DNA from 3 places in the Candidatus Pelagibacter sp. HIMB1509 genome. Region 2 is predicted to be linked to each of the others. Evidence: riboswitches for the same ligand, from Rfam matches in the RefSeq annotation. Region 2 holds a riboswitch; each other region holds the start of a gene.
The links. Region 2 has a riboswitch for S-adenosylmethionine ahead of ACTTBO_RS02120 (homocysteine S-methyltransferase family protein). Riboswitches for the same ligand answer to the same signal wherever they lie in the genome.

Region 1: it holds a riboswitch for S-adenosylmethionine, as region 2 does, so the genes downstream of both, ACTTBO_RS03425 (homocysteine S-methyltransferase family protein) here and ACTTBO_RS02120 (homocysteine S-methyltransferase family protein) in region 2, are expected to answer to the same signal.
Region 3: it holds a riboswitch for S-adenosylmethionine, as region 2 does, so the genes downstream of both, ACTTBO_RS05155 (O-acetylhomoserine aminocarboxypropyltransferase/cysteine synthase family protein) here and ACTTBO_RS02120 (homocysteine S-methyltransferase family protein) in region 2, are expected to answer to the same signal.

The regions. Positions count from the first base shown of each region.
Region 1 is NZ_JBNAIU010000001.1:664,165-668,274, forward strand. Features, by position in the region: gene ACTTBO_RS03415 (YbaK/EbsC family protein) at 1-470, shown strand, start outside; gene ACTTBO_RS03420 (DMT family transporter) at 467-1,348, shown strand; gene ACTTBO_RS03425 (homocysteine S-methyltransferase family protein) at 1,341-2,246, opposite strand; SAM riboswitch class V at 2,254-2,316, opposite strand; gene ACTTBO_RS03430 (putative 2OG-Fe(II) oxygenase) at 2,408-2,998, opposite strand; gene ACTTBO_RS03435 (sulfite exporter TauE/SafE family protein) at 3,035-3,781, opposite strand; gene ACTTBO_RS03440 (molybdenum cofactor synthesis domain-containing protein) at 3,796-4,110, shown strand, end outside.
Region 2 is NZ_JBNAIU010000001.1:406,838-410,947, forward strand. Features, by position in the region: gene ACTTBO_RS02100 (pirin family protein) at 1-586, opposite strand, end outside; gene ACTTBO_RS02105 (DoxX family protein) at 587-964, opposite strand; gene ACTTBO_RS02110 (CDGSH iron-sulfur domain-containing protein) at 968-1,204, opposite strand; gene ACTTBO_RS02115 (winged helix-turn-helix transcriptional regulator) at 1,330-1,689, shown strand; SAM riboswitch class V at 1,834-1,899, shown strand; gene ACTTBO_RS02120 (homocysteine S-methyltransferase family protein) at 1,966-3,024, shown strand; gene ACTTBO_RS02125 (haloacid dehalogenase type II) at 3,027-3,698, opposite strand; gene ACTTBO_RS02130 (RsmE family RNA methyltransferase) at 3,715-4,110, shown strand, end outside.
Region 3 is NZ_JBNAIU010000001.1:968,063-972,172, forward strand. Features, by position in the region: gene argC (N-acetyl-gamma-glutamyl-phosphate reductase) at 1-358, opposite strand, end outside; gene rpsI (30S ribosomal protein S9) at 392-829, opposite strand; gene rplM (50S ribosomal protein L13) at 831-1,289, opposite strand; SAM riboswitch class V at 1,432-1,498, shown strand; gene ACTTBO_RS05155 (O-acetylhomoserine aminocarboxypropyltransferase/cysteine synthase family protein) at 1,501-2,829, shown strand; gene ACTTBO_RS05160 (COX15/CtaA family protein) at 2,857-3,882, opposite strand; gene ACTTBO_RS05165 (chorismate mutase) at 3,926-4,110, shown strand, end outside.

The DNA of each region.
Region 1 (4,110 bases), 260 kb from region 2:
TAAATAAAGAACCGGTAAAAAGGGCAAAAAAAGCTCTTAAAACATTTGATCAAAATTTAAATGTTATCGTCTTAGAAAAAACAGCAAGAACGGCCAATGATGCTGCTACAGCTTTGGGTTGCAACGTTGGTGCTATTGTTAAAAGTTTACTTTTTAGGGCAGGTGACAACTATATATTAAGCTTGGTATCTGGAGACAAGCGTTGCTCGTTAAATAAGTTAAAAAAAATTCTCAATGAAAAAGATGTGTCTATGGCATCTCCTGAGGCAGTTAAAGAAAACACTGGATATACAATTGGTGGAGTGTCTCCAGTAGGGCACTTGAAGCGATGTAAAATCTTTATTGATAAAAGTCTTGAAAGATTCCCAGATATATTTGGTGCAGCTGGACATCCAAATGCTGTTTTCAAAATAAATTATAATAAGTTAATTGAAATAACAAACGGAACACCAGAAGATATTATTGAATGAGAGAACCAAAACTAATTGATTATAGTTTATTAACGTTGTTAGCATTGATTTGGGCATCTGCTTTTTTTAATATTAAAATAGCAACCTACTCGTTTGGACCTGTTACGATTGCATTTCTAAGAGTTTTTTTTGGTTCAATTCCAGTTTTACTACTTTGCTTTTACAAACAAATTAAAATCGAGGCATTTTCAAAAGATTGGCATTGGTTTGCAATGATTGGATTTATAAATTTAGTAGCTCCGTTTTTTTTAATAGCATATGGCGTTAAATCTGTTCAAAGTAACTTGGCAGCAATTTTAATGTCAACGACTACATTAAGCTCAACTGTTCTAGGACATTTTTTTACTAAAAATGAAAAATTTAATTTAACTAGGACAATTGGAATTTTAATAGGATTTTCAGGAATAGTTTATTTATTTTCAGATAATTTATTAATTAATGAAAATAACTTTACTTCAGCATTATTAATTTTGTTAGGATCTACCTGTTATGTGATTGGAGGTCTTTTAACACTTAAAATTAGCAAGAAAAAAAATGAAAATGTTACCAGTTCAATTTTGATTTGGGCTACTATTATATTATTACCTTTAGTATGTTTGATTGAACAACCTTGGAAAACTGTTCCAAGATTAGATTCTACTATTTCAGTTATTTATCTTGGTTTGGTATCTACTGGAATTGCCTGGTTATTGAGATTTAGAATTTTAATTAACAATGGTTTAATTTTTCAATCTCAAGTATCTTATCTAATTCCAATATTTGGTACTATTTTAAGTTATATCTTTTTAAAAGAATTGGTTACTACTAAAGTTATAATTTCGTTGATAGCAGTTGTTATAGGTATCTATTTTGTAAAAAAAGGTACAAAAGTTAAATAGTATTTTTTATTGCCTCTATATGAGAAGGACGAGTTTCACAGCATCCTCCAAGAATAGTTGCTCCATTTTCTCTAAATTTTTTTGCAAACATTGATATTTTTTCAGGATCTAAATCTTTTCTTTGACCTAAAAAACTATTGGGGTTAGATCCATCATTTTCTTTATACTGAGAAGTATAACCACCTTTTGGTTTAGTTGTTACAAATCCGTTTAATTTGAAACCAAATGGAACTTTAAGTTTTTGAATTTCATCTAAATTATTCTCATAATTTTCAGGCGAAACACATGCTAGAATTACTCCTAGGCAATTTTCAGTAATTATTGAATTAATTTCAGAAATTTTTTCTCCACTTGGTAAAGAGTTACCTTCAGAAATATGAACCCCAACTAAGTATGGTTTATTAAATTTCTTAATAGCTTCTATTCCGCATCTAATTTCTTTGATACTGCTCCAGACATCAAAATAGAAAAAATCTACTGAAGGGTTTAGTATTTCTGCTAATTCCGAATGATCGTTTGTGATTTCTTTTTCACTTCTCTTGTCTTCTTCATATGTCAAATCTTGAGGCGGGAGTCCTCCTGCAATTTTAATATGTGGATTATTTAATTTAGCTTTTTGTGCAATTTCACAGGCTTTCTGATTTAAGAATTTAAATTGATCTTCTATTCCATTTTCTCTCAATCTTTTTCTTCTGGTTGTAAAAGTTGTAGTTACAATTACATCAGCTCCCGATTTAATAAAATCATTATGAATATTAAGTATTAAGTTGTGGTATTTTTCCTCAATTAAAGCATTTGCACTCCACAAAGTTCCTTTAGGTTCCATACCTCTGGCCAATAACTCTTGACCCATTCCACCATCTAAAATTTTTGTTGTTTTAAAAAAATCTTTATTCATTTTATCCTCACTTTTTTAGTGCTTAAGCTACATGCAGGTGCACAATATAGTTCAACTACCTTGCTAATTAGATCTATTGGGAATTTCCATTTTAGCAGTTTATGCCCGCAATAGGATCAAATCGGCAACTAGATTTATATAATATTATTAAAATTTGTAAATTATTTATTAAAAATTATTTTAGCATTGAAAGAAAACGATCTTCTTTCTTCCTCAATATTAAAGGGGTAGGCTGTATGCATTAAGTAGTTTGGAAATATTAAAAGATCGCCTGTTTTTGGTATCAAATTAAAAATACTTTTTGAAAGAAAAGCTCTTTGTCCATTTATAAAATCAATTGTTCCATTTGTTCTTATTTTTTTATTTTTAACATTTTTATTTTTTGTCATATGTTTTGGAATTTTTAAATAACCAACACCTGATAAGTCCCCTTCATGATAATGTATAGGATTATACTCATTTTTATATTGGCTAACGACCCACAGGTTTAAAATTCTAATTTCTTTAATTTTTTTAATATGCTCTTTAGTTAGAAAAATTTTAATATTTTTTATTAATTCTTTTTCCAAATTTTTTTTTATAAAACTTTTAGAAATTTGAACTTCTTTTCTAATTTGACTTGCTAATTTTGAACTATAATCATTTGATTTTGAGAATATTTTTGTATCAACTTCATTGTTAAGTTTTTCTAAAAATTTTTTAGAAATTTTAGATTTTCCTATTGAAGGCCCAAATGGTTTAAAATTTTTCATCAGAGATTAAATATATCAAAAAATAATTAATTCAACTTATGCAATAAGTGTTATGCCCATTCTTATAGCTACAAAAATTACTAGACATGCAGTCATTAGGGCTAATATTTTGTTAGATAGGAATTTTATATTTAAAAAACTTCCAATTTGGCCACCAATTAAGACAGCAATAAATAGTGGCCAGTAATTTAAAAATTCGTTGAAGACTATATCCTTTGTTAATTGTCCACCTATACCAAAAATTGAATTTACTAAAATAAATAAAGATGCAGTACTTGTTATATGCCTTGGAAATCCTGCTTTCATCAAAAATAAAATAGGACTTAAAAATATCCCACCACCAATTCCAACCAAACCAGATACAAAACCGATTATTGATCCTATTAATATTGAGAAAATCAAGGGTATTTTTTTAATAAGAATTTCTTTTTTGTTAAAGGATTTGCTTTCAATAAGTAAAAAAACTCCAGCTAATATTAAAATAAAGAAAAGTAAAATTTCAAATAAATTTTTGTCAATTGATATAGATGCTCCGATAAAAGCAAGAGGTATAGAACCAATTAAGTAAGGATATAGTAAATTAAAATTAATATTTTTTGATTTTAAAAAATTTATAGAATTTCCAGAAACTACAATAATATTACAAATTAAAGCTAAAATTGGAAAAATATAGTAAGGAACATCCCAAATTAAAAGTAAAGCAAGATAAGTGGAGCCACCACCAAATCCTATACTTGAATATAATATTGCAGTTATAAAAAAAAATATTGTAAGTATAATCATTAAAAAATTTATTTATGATTGTAAATATAGCTTTACTAACTGTAACAGATACAAGAACAATTGATAACGATAAATCTGGTGCGATCTTGGTTGAAAAAATTAAAGAGGCCAATCATCAATTAATTGATAGAAAAATTTGTAAAGATAATAAAGCAGATATAGTTAAAATTTTAAAAGATTGGACTAGTCATAAAGATATTGACGTTATCATTACAACTGGTGGCACAGGTTTAACTGGAAGAGATATTACACCTGAAGCTGTTGATGAAATAGCAGATAAACATATTCCAGGATTTGGTGAAGTTTTTAGGACTATTAGTTTAAAAACA
Region 2 (4,110 bases):
ATGTATTGTGAGTTGGTGGAATGCTAAAATTAAATTCTTTATCTTTTTTTAACTCTACATCAAAATAAACTGGTTCTACATTGTGACCTTTTACAGGTCCTTCAGCGTTTTCAAATTTACCTGCAATAACTTTTACTTGTTTCTCATTATCTTTATGAACACTCATTTTATCAGCATCTATATAAATGTATTCAGGCTTACTCATTTTCAATTTAGCAGGCATGTTAATCCATAGTTGAAAGCCATGAAGTCTTCCTTCTTTCATAGCTGGCATCTCTGAATGAATAATACCACTTCCTGTTTTCATCCACTGAACATCACCTGCGGTCATTCTTCCTTCACCACCAGTGCTATCTTTATGTTCAAAATCTCCAGCGAGCATATATGTAACGGTTTCAATGCCTCGATGTGGGTGAGGAGGAAAACCAGCAATATAATCTTCGCTATTTTCAGATCCAAATTCATCTAGCATTAAGAAAGGATCAAAGTAATTTGGTTCAACACCAATACTTCTTTTTAATTTTACTCCTGCACCATCTGACGCTGGAATAGGATCTATAATTTTACTTACTTCAATTTTTGACATTTATTTTGCTAATTTCCTTTCTAAACTAAACTCTTTTGTCTCATTTATCACCAAAAATAAAAATCCACCAGCTAATGCTATATTTTTCATAAATGATACAAATTGCATTTGATTACTAAAATCTGTGTGAAAAATAATTGCAGTTGCTATGCAAAATAAACTTAAGAGAGCAGCAGAAATTTTTACTTTATATCCAATTATTATTAATATTGGAGCACCTATCTCAAGAATTATTGCTGGAATTAAAAAAATACCTGGCATTCCCAAAGACTCCATCCAACCAATGGTTCCTTCATAATTTCCAATTTTATTAATTCCACTTAACAAAAACACTAAAGAGATAAATATTCTCCCAACTAAATCTAAAATATTTGTCATGGTCTATTTGTTGTGTGAACCATCACAAAATGGCTGATTGTTAGTTTGTTTACAATTACAGAAATAAATAGTTTTATTTTCTTCAGCTACAAATTTAACTGGTTTAAATTCTGTTCCTCTATGTGACATATCACAAAATGGTTGGCTCTTACTTTGTCCACAAGAACACCATAAGTAATTTTTTCCTTTTTCAACATCAATAGAAATAGGTTGATCTCCTGCTTTTATTCCTTTGCTCATAAATCTCCTTTGCTAATATTTAATCTAAATAATGATCTGGTTAAATTCTGCAAGAACGCAATATTTTCATACTAGTATGTATAATCATACCTTGAAAAATAAAACAAGGTATTTAAATAGGTATTATGAAAAACAATATTGAATGCCCAGCGGAAAGAGCAATTTATTTTCTTGGTGGAAAATGGAAAATCAGAATTTTATTTTATTTATTTAACAATAGAATAGTGAGATTTAATAAACTTAAAAAAGAGTTAAAAACAATCACACAACAAATGTTATCAAAACAACTCAAGGAATTAGAGATTGATGGAATTATAAATAGAAAAGTTCATCAAGTAGTGCCTCCTAAAGTTGAGTATTCTCTTACTGAATTTGGACTTTCTGTTATTCCAATTTTAAAGTCATTTTCTGATTGGAATAAAAAAAATACCAAAACAATATCCTTAAAACTCAACAAAAACTTTGAAGAAAGTAGAATTAGATAAGCCAAATTCTTTTGACTTTTTATTAATTGTATGGTGATATTGGTTAAGCGCTGATTTAAGTTAAATTGCGGGCGCTTTACAAATCCAGCTAAAGCGACGTCTCAACCACCGCTTCAGCTGGTGGTTTTTTTTTGAGCTCCTCAAAATTGAACCGGGTATTTGAACCGTATTGTGCACCCAGCATTTTGCTAAAGCACTAAAAAGGAGAAGAGAGTTTTTATTCTAACCCTCTTAGCTAGTTTAAGCTCTTTTCTCCGATTAATTTTGGAGAAAAAAATGACAAATATTTTAAAAGAAAGATTAGATAAAGGACCAGTAATTTGTGCTGAGGGTTTTTTGTTTGAAATAGAAAGAAGAGGCTATATGGCTTCAGGAGAATTTGTACCAATGGTATCTCTTGATCATCCTGAAGTTTTAGAAAATTTACACAGAGAATTTCAACATGCAGGATCTGATATTGTAGAAGCATTTACCTATAATGGTCATAGAGAAAAAATGAGAGTAATTGGTAAAGAGGAATTGCTTGAACCCTTAAATAGATCAGCTCTTAAAATTGCAAAAAAAGTTGCCTTAGATACACCAGAGGGATCACAACCAAATTTAATGGCCGGGAATATATCCAACTCCAATATTTGGAAAGAGGATGACAAGCAAGCTCAAAAAGAAGTTGAAGCTATGTTTACAGAAATGATTGGTTGGGCAGTAGATGAAGGGGCCGATATGTTGATTGGCGAAACTTTTTATTATGCTGAAGAGGCGTTTAAAGCGCTTGAGGTAATGAAAAAAGCTAACTTACCAACAGTGTTAACCATTTCTCCAATGGGTGAAAATATTATGAGGGATGGAAAATCTGTTGTTGATACATGTAAAGAGTTAGAACAAAGAGGAGCTGATGTAGTAGGATTAAATTGTTTTAGAGGGCCAGCAACAATGATGCCTTTTCTAAAGGAGATTAGAAAAGCTGTGAAATGTCATGTTGGAGCATTACCAATCCCATATAGAACTAATGAAAAATATCCAACTTTTTTTAACTTACCAGACAGAGATGATTGTTCTTGCCCATCACCACACGGAAGAACTTTTCCAACAGCACTAGATCCTCATTTTTGTAATAGATATGAAATAGGTCAATTTGCAAAATGGGCAAATATTTTAGGTGTACATTATCTTGGTGTCTGTTGTGGTGCTAACCCAATGTTAATCAGAGAAGTATGTGAGTCTGTTGGATTAAAGGTACCAGCAAGTAAGTATAGAGAAAACATGGAAAATCATTTCATGTATGGAAAAAATAAAAGAATTCCAAAACACATGACTGATTATGGAGATAAAGCTTAGTATTATTTAGTATCTATTTTGGGTAGCAGATCAATTAAGTTTTTGATTTCTAATTTTGGTTGGTAATCAAGTTTATCAAAAATATTATTGCTTCTGTTTACCCAAATAGAATTGTATCCATAGTTCCCTCCCCCAGATACATCCCAAGTATTCGCACTTAAAAAAGCAACTTCATTTTTTTCAATTTTGTATTTTTTTACTGGTATATCATAAACTTTAGAATCAGGCTTAAATACACCAACTTCTTCAATTGAAAAAATATCATCAAATAAATTATTTAAATTATTACTACTTACTAATTCATTTAATAAAGAAGGTGTCCCATTGGAAAGTATTGCTAGTTTAAAATTTTTTTCTTTTAAAGATTTTAATACTTTTGGAACTTCTTCAAAAGGTGAGAGAATTTTGTAAAGGTCTAATAATTCATCTCTCATTGAATTATCTATTTTAAATACACTCATTGATTTATCCAAACTGTCTTCAGTGATTTGCCAAAAATCTTTATGTCTTTTCATTAAACTTCTAAGCCAAGTGTATTCTAATTGTGTGGTTCTCCAATAATTTGCAAAAGTTTCCCACTTATTACCAATTTTATCTTTGCATTTTTCTGCTGCTGAATTTACATCGAATAAAGTGCCGTAAGCGTCAAAAATTATTGCTTTAATATTTTTCATAAACTAATTTAATAATATGAGTAACATTAGATTATATTTTTCTAAAAGTTTATCTAATAATTTAACTGATACGCTTGATAAATCTCAATCGCATTACGTAAACAAAGTAATGAGAGTTAAAGAAAATGAAATTTTTTCTTTATTTAACAGTAGTGGTGAGTGGGAAGCAAAAATTTTAAACATCTCAAAAGGTATTGTTAAATTTAATGTTACAAAACAATTAAGACAAAAAGAAAATTCTAAAGAATTATGGCTTGCGTTTTCTCCAATTAAATCAAATTACTTTAATTTTATGATTCAAAAAGCAACTGAGTTAGGAGTTACAAAATTTATTCCAATTATATTTGATAGAACGATTGTTCGTAAGATTAATAAAGAACGATTAGAGAAAGTAATTATTGAAGCATCAGAG
Region 3 (4,110 bases), 560 kb from region 2:
CTCTATGTTTTTGTTTGTACCATTTTAAATAATCATTAACTTTTTTTAATCTAAAATCTGCTGCTAAATCAATTAGAGTAATATTATCATTAAGTTTTTTTGCTATATCTTGAGCTTCACCATTTGGTAAAGCTGTAAAGACAACATCAATACCATTTAACAATTTAGGATTAAATTTTACGATTTTAGGTAATTTTTTTTTTGACAGAGATTTATCAAAATAAGAAATATTTTTTCCAACAGACGTATTTCCACATAGATATTTAATATTAATATATTTGTGGTTAATTAATAACTTGATTAATTGAACACCAATATATCCTGTAGATCCGGCAACTAATGCATTAAGCTTAGGCATTTTTTATTATAGCAGTTTAAATTGTAAAAAAAATTATCTTTTAGAAAACTGGAAGCTTCTTCTAGCTTTTCTTCTACCAGGTTTTTTTCTCTCAACAGCTCTAGAGTCTCTGGTTGTAAGCTTTTCGGTTTTCAATGTTGTTTTTAAATTTTCATCAAAGAGAACCAAAGCTTTAGAAATACCATGAACCATAGCTCCAGCTTGACCTGTGGGTCCGCCACCTTTTACGCTACATCTAACATCATAATCTGTAGCTTGATTTATAATTTCAAAAGGTCTTGTAATTTGCATTTTGTGAATTTCATCAGCAAAATATTCATTATATAATTTACCATTTACATAAATTTTACCAGAACCTTTTTTTAACCATACTTTTGCTATTGAGGTTTTTCTTCTACCAGTTGCATACTTACTATCTTTAAAATCTAATTTTAGCTTAGGAGTTTTTGTAATTGACTGTAAGTTTTCCATATTAATTTCTTGCTATGTTTTTATTGTTTAGTTTATCTAATTCTATAAGTTTTGGATTTTGTGCAGCATGAGGATGTGCACTTCCAGAATAAATTTTTAATTTTGTTAATTGTTTTCTACCCAAAACACCACCTGGCAACATTCTTTTAACTGCTAGTTTCAAAGTTTCTCCAGGTTTTTTTTCATGAAGTTTTTCTGGTGTAGTAACTTTAATTCCACCAGGATGACCTGTATGTCTATAGTACTTTTTATTTTGAAACTTCTTACCAGTAAATTTTGCTTGTTCGATATTTTTTACTACAACAAAATCTCCATCATCCATGTGAGGTGTATAAGTAGTTTTATTTTTACCTCTAATAATATTAGATACAACGGTCGCTAATCTTCCAACAACTGCGTTTTTTGCATCTATCTCGTACCAAGATGATGTAACTTGATCTTTTTTTGTGAATTTTGTCATTGTGCGAGGATTAATACTATTAAATTATTTAAAGTCAATTTTATATTTAGCTTGTAAAACATAACTAATATGCTATTTATCTCTTGCCGATTTGATCCTATTGCGGGCATAAAACTGCTAAAATGGAATTTTCATAAAATTTTAAATCGGTAGGCATTTGAACTGTATTGTGCGCCTTGCATAAAGCAAAAGCACTAAAAAAGGAGTAAAAATGAGTACAAAAAGAAATAATCCAGAAACTATTGCGATACATGGTGGAGATTACAGAAGTGATCCAGCTACAAATTCAGTAGCAGTTCCAATTTATAGAACAACCTCGTATCAATTTAATAACACTGAACATGCAGCTAATTTATTTGCGTTAAAAGAGTTTGGAAATATCTATACGCGGATAATGAATCCAACTAACGATGTGTTGGAAAAGAGAATCGCTGCTCTTGAAGGTGGTCTTGCAAGTTTAACTGTTGCTTCTGGTCAAACTGCATCTACTTTTGCGATATTAAACGTTGCTCAAGCTGGAGACAATATTGTTAGTTCAACGGATCTATATGGCGGAACAGTTTCGTTGTTTACACATACTTTAAGTAAGCTTGGTATAGAAGTAAGGTATGCAGATCCGTCTGATCCAAAAAACTTTGAAAAAGCAATAGACGATAAAACTAGAGCTTTTTATGGAGAAACATTACCAAACCCATATTTAAGAGTTTTTCCAATTAAAGAGGTTTCGGATATTGGGAGAAAATATAACATTCCATTAATCTTGGATAACACTGCTGCCCCTGTAATTTGTAAACCAATTGAACATGGTGCTGCTGTGGTTGTTTATTCTTTAACAAAATATATAGCAGGTCATGGAACAGTAGTTGGAGGTGCACTAGTAGATGGTGGAAATTTTGATTGGACAGCAGATCCAAAAAGACAGCCACTATTTAATGAACCTGATGCAAGTTATGGAGGTGTTGTTTGGGGTAAAGCTGTGCCTGAATTAACAGGTGCAAATGTTGCTTTTGCAGTAAGAGCAAGAGTAACCTTGTTAAGAGATCTAGGATCAGCACTTTCTCCAGATAATGCATTCGGCGTAATACAAGGACTTGAAACAGTTGCTTTAAGAATGAAACAACACTGTGATAATGCTGCAAAAGTGGTTGAGTACTTAAAAAATCATAAAGCTGTTGAGAGAGTAATTTATTCCACTGAACATAATGAAGAGATATCAAGTCGAGCAAAAAAATATCTGAAAAATGGTAATGGTGCTTTAGTTGGTATTGAATTAGCTGGTGGTATCGAAGCTGGTAAAAAGTTCATTGAGGCTTTAAAAATGTTTTATCACGTTGCAAATATAGGTGATGCTAGAAGTTTAGCAATACACCCGGCAACAACTACTCACAGTCAATTAAACGATGATGAATTAGCTGCTTCAGGTGTAACGCCAGGATATGTTAGGCTTTGTATTGGTTTAGAACATATTGATGATATCATTGATGATTTAGATCAAGCTTTAGATAAATCATCAAAAGGTAATTTAAAAGCAGTTAGTTAATTTTATTTATATGTCTACAAATAGAAATTAATTAATCTGTCTTTTGTATTTTGAGATAAATATAAAATACAAAGTTGAAAGTATTATCAAAATAGAATTTATCTGGTGTAAAGATGCAAATAACATTTTTACTCCAGATAAAATAGTTATCACTCCAAGAAAAATTTGAAAAGCCAAAGTCAAACCAATTAAAGTAATAGGTTTGTATAATTTTTTGTTTCCAGTATTAATTACTTTAAAGAGGATTAGGGCATATATGACTATAATTAAGTATGCTAAATTTCTATGTATAAATTGAACAATAGAGGGATTGTCAAAAACTTTTAAATTCAAAAAGTCTTTAAAACTACTATCATCAGGAAAATAATTAACACCCATCAATGGCCAAGTGTTATAAATTTTACCAGCATCCATACCAGATACAAAAGCGCCTATAATTAGTTGCAAAAATAATAAAACTAAAAAAATTTTTACTATAAAAAGATTAATAGAAAATGTTTGATTTGAAGAGGATGATAACTTTAAAAATTGCCAATATACAATTGATAAAATGATAAAAGCTGTTACCAAATGTATTGCTAGTCTATAATGACTAACATCTATTCTCTCAACTAATCCACTTGATACCATGTACCAACCCAAAAATCCTTGAAAACAAACTAGTAAAAAAATAAGTCCATATTTTTTTATAATCCAAAGTCCATGTTTTACTGAAAAATAAACCATTGGGAGTAATACTGTTAAACCAATTATTCTCCCTAACTGCCTGTGTCCCCATTCCCACCAAAATATTACTTTAAATTCATCAAGAGTTATATTGAAGTTTTGTTGGCTGTATTCAGGAATTGTTTTATATAAACTAAAATATTCTAACCATTTTTCATTTGTAATAGGTGGAAAAAAACCAACAAATAATTCCCAAGTGGTAATTGATAGACCAGAGTCAGTTAATCTAGTCAAGCCTCCAACTAATATTATTAAAGAAACTAAAACTAATAATGACAGCATCCACAATTTAAGTTGATTATTTAAATGATTATTCTCACTGTACATGCTCAGATAAATATAATAATTATTAAGTATTCCAATAAATTAAATGTCGCCAAATAATAAAAAAAAACTAGATTTAATAAGAGTTAAGCTAGATAAATTAGATAATAAACTGTTATCACTTATAAAATATAGAACAAAACTAGTTGAGGAAGTTTTAAAGCTTAAAGAATTTAAAAAAGAAATCGTAGATAAGAAAAGAATTAATTTTATTTTAAAAAAAATTAAAGC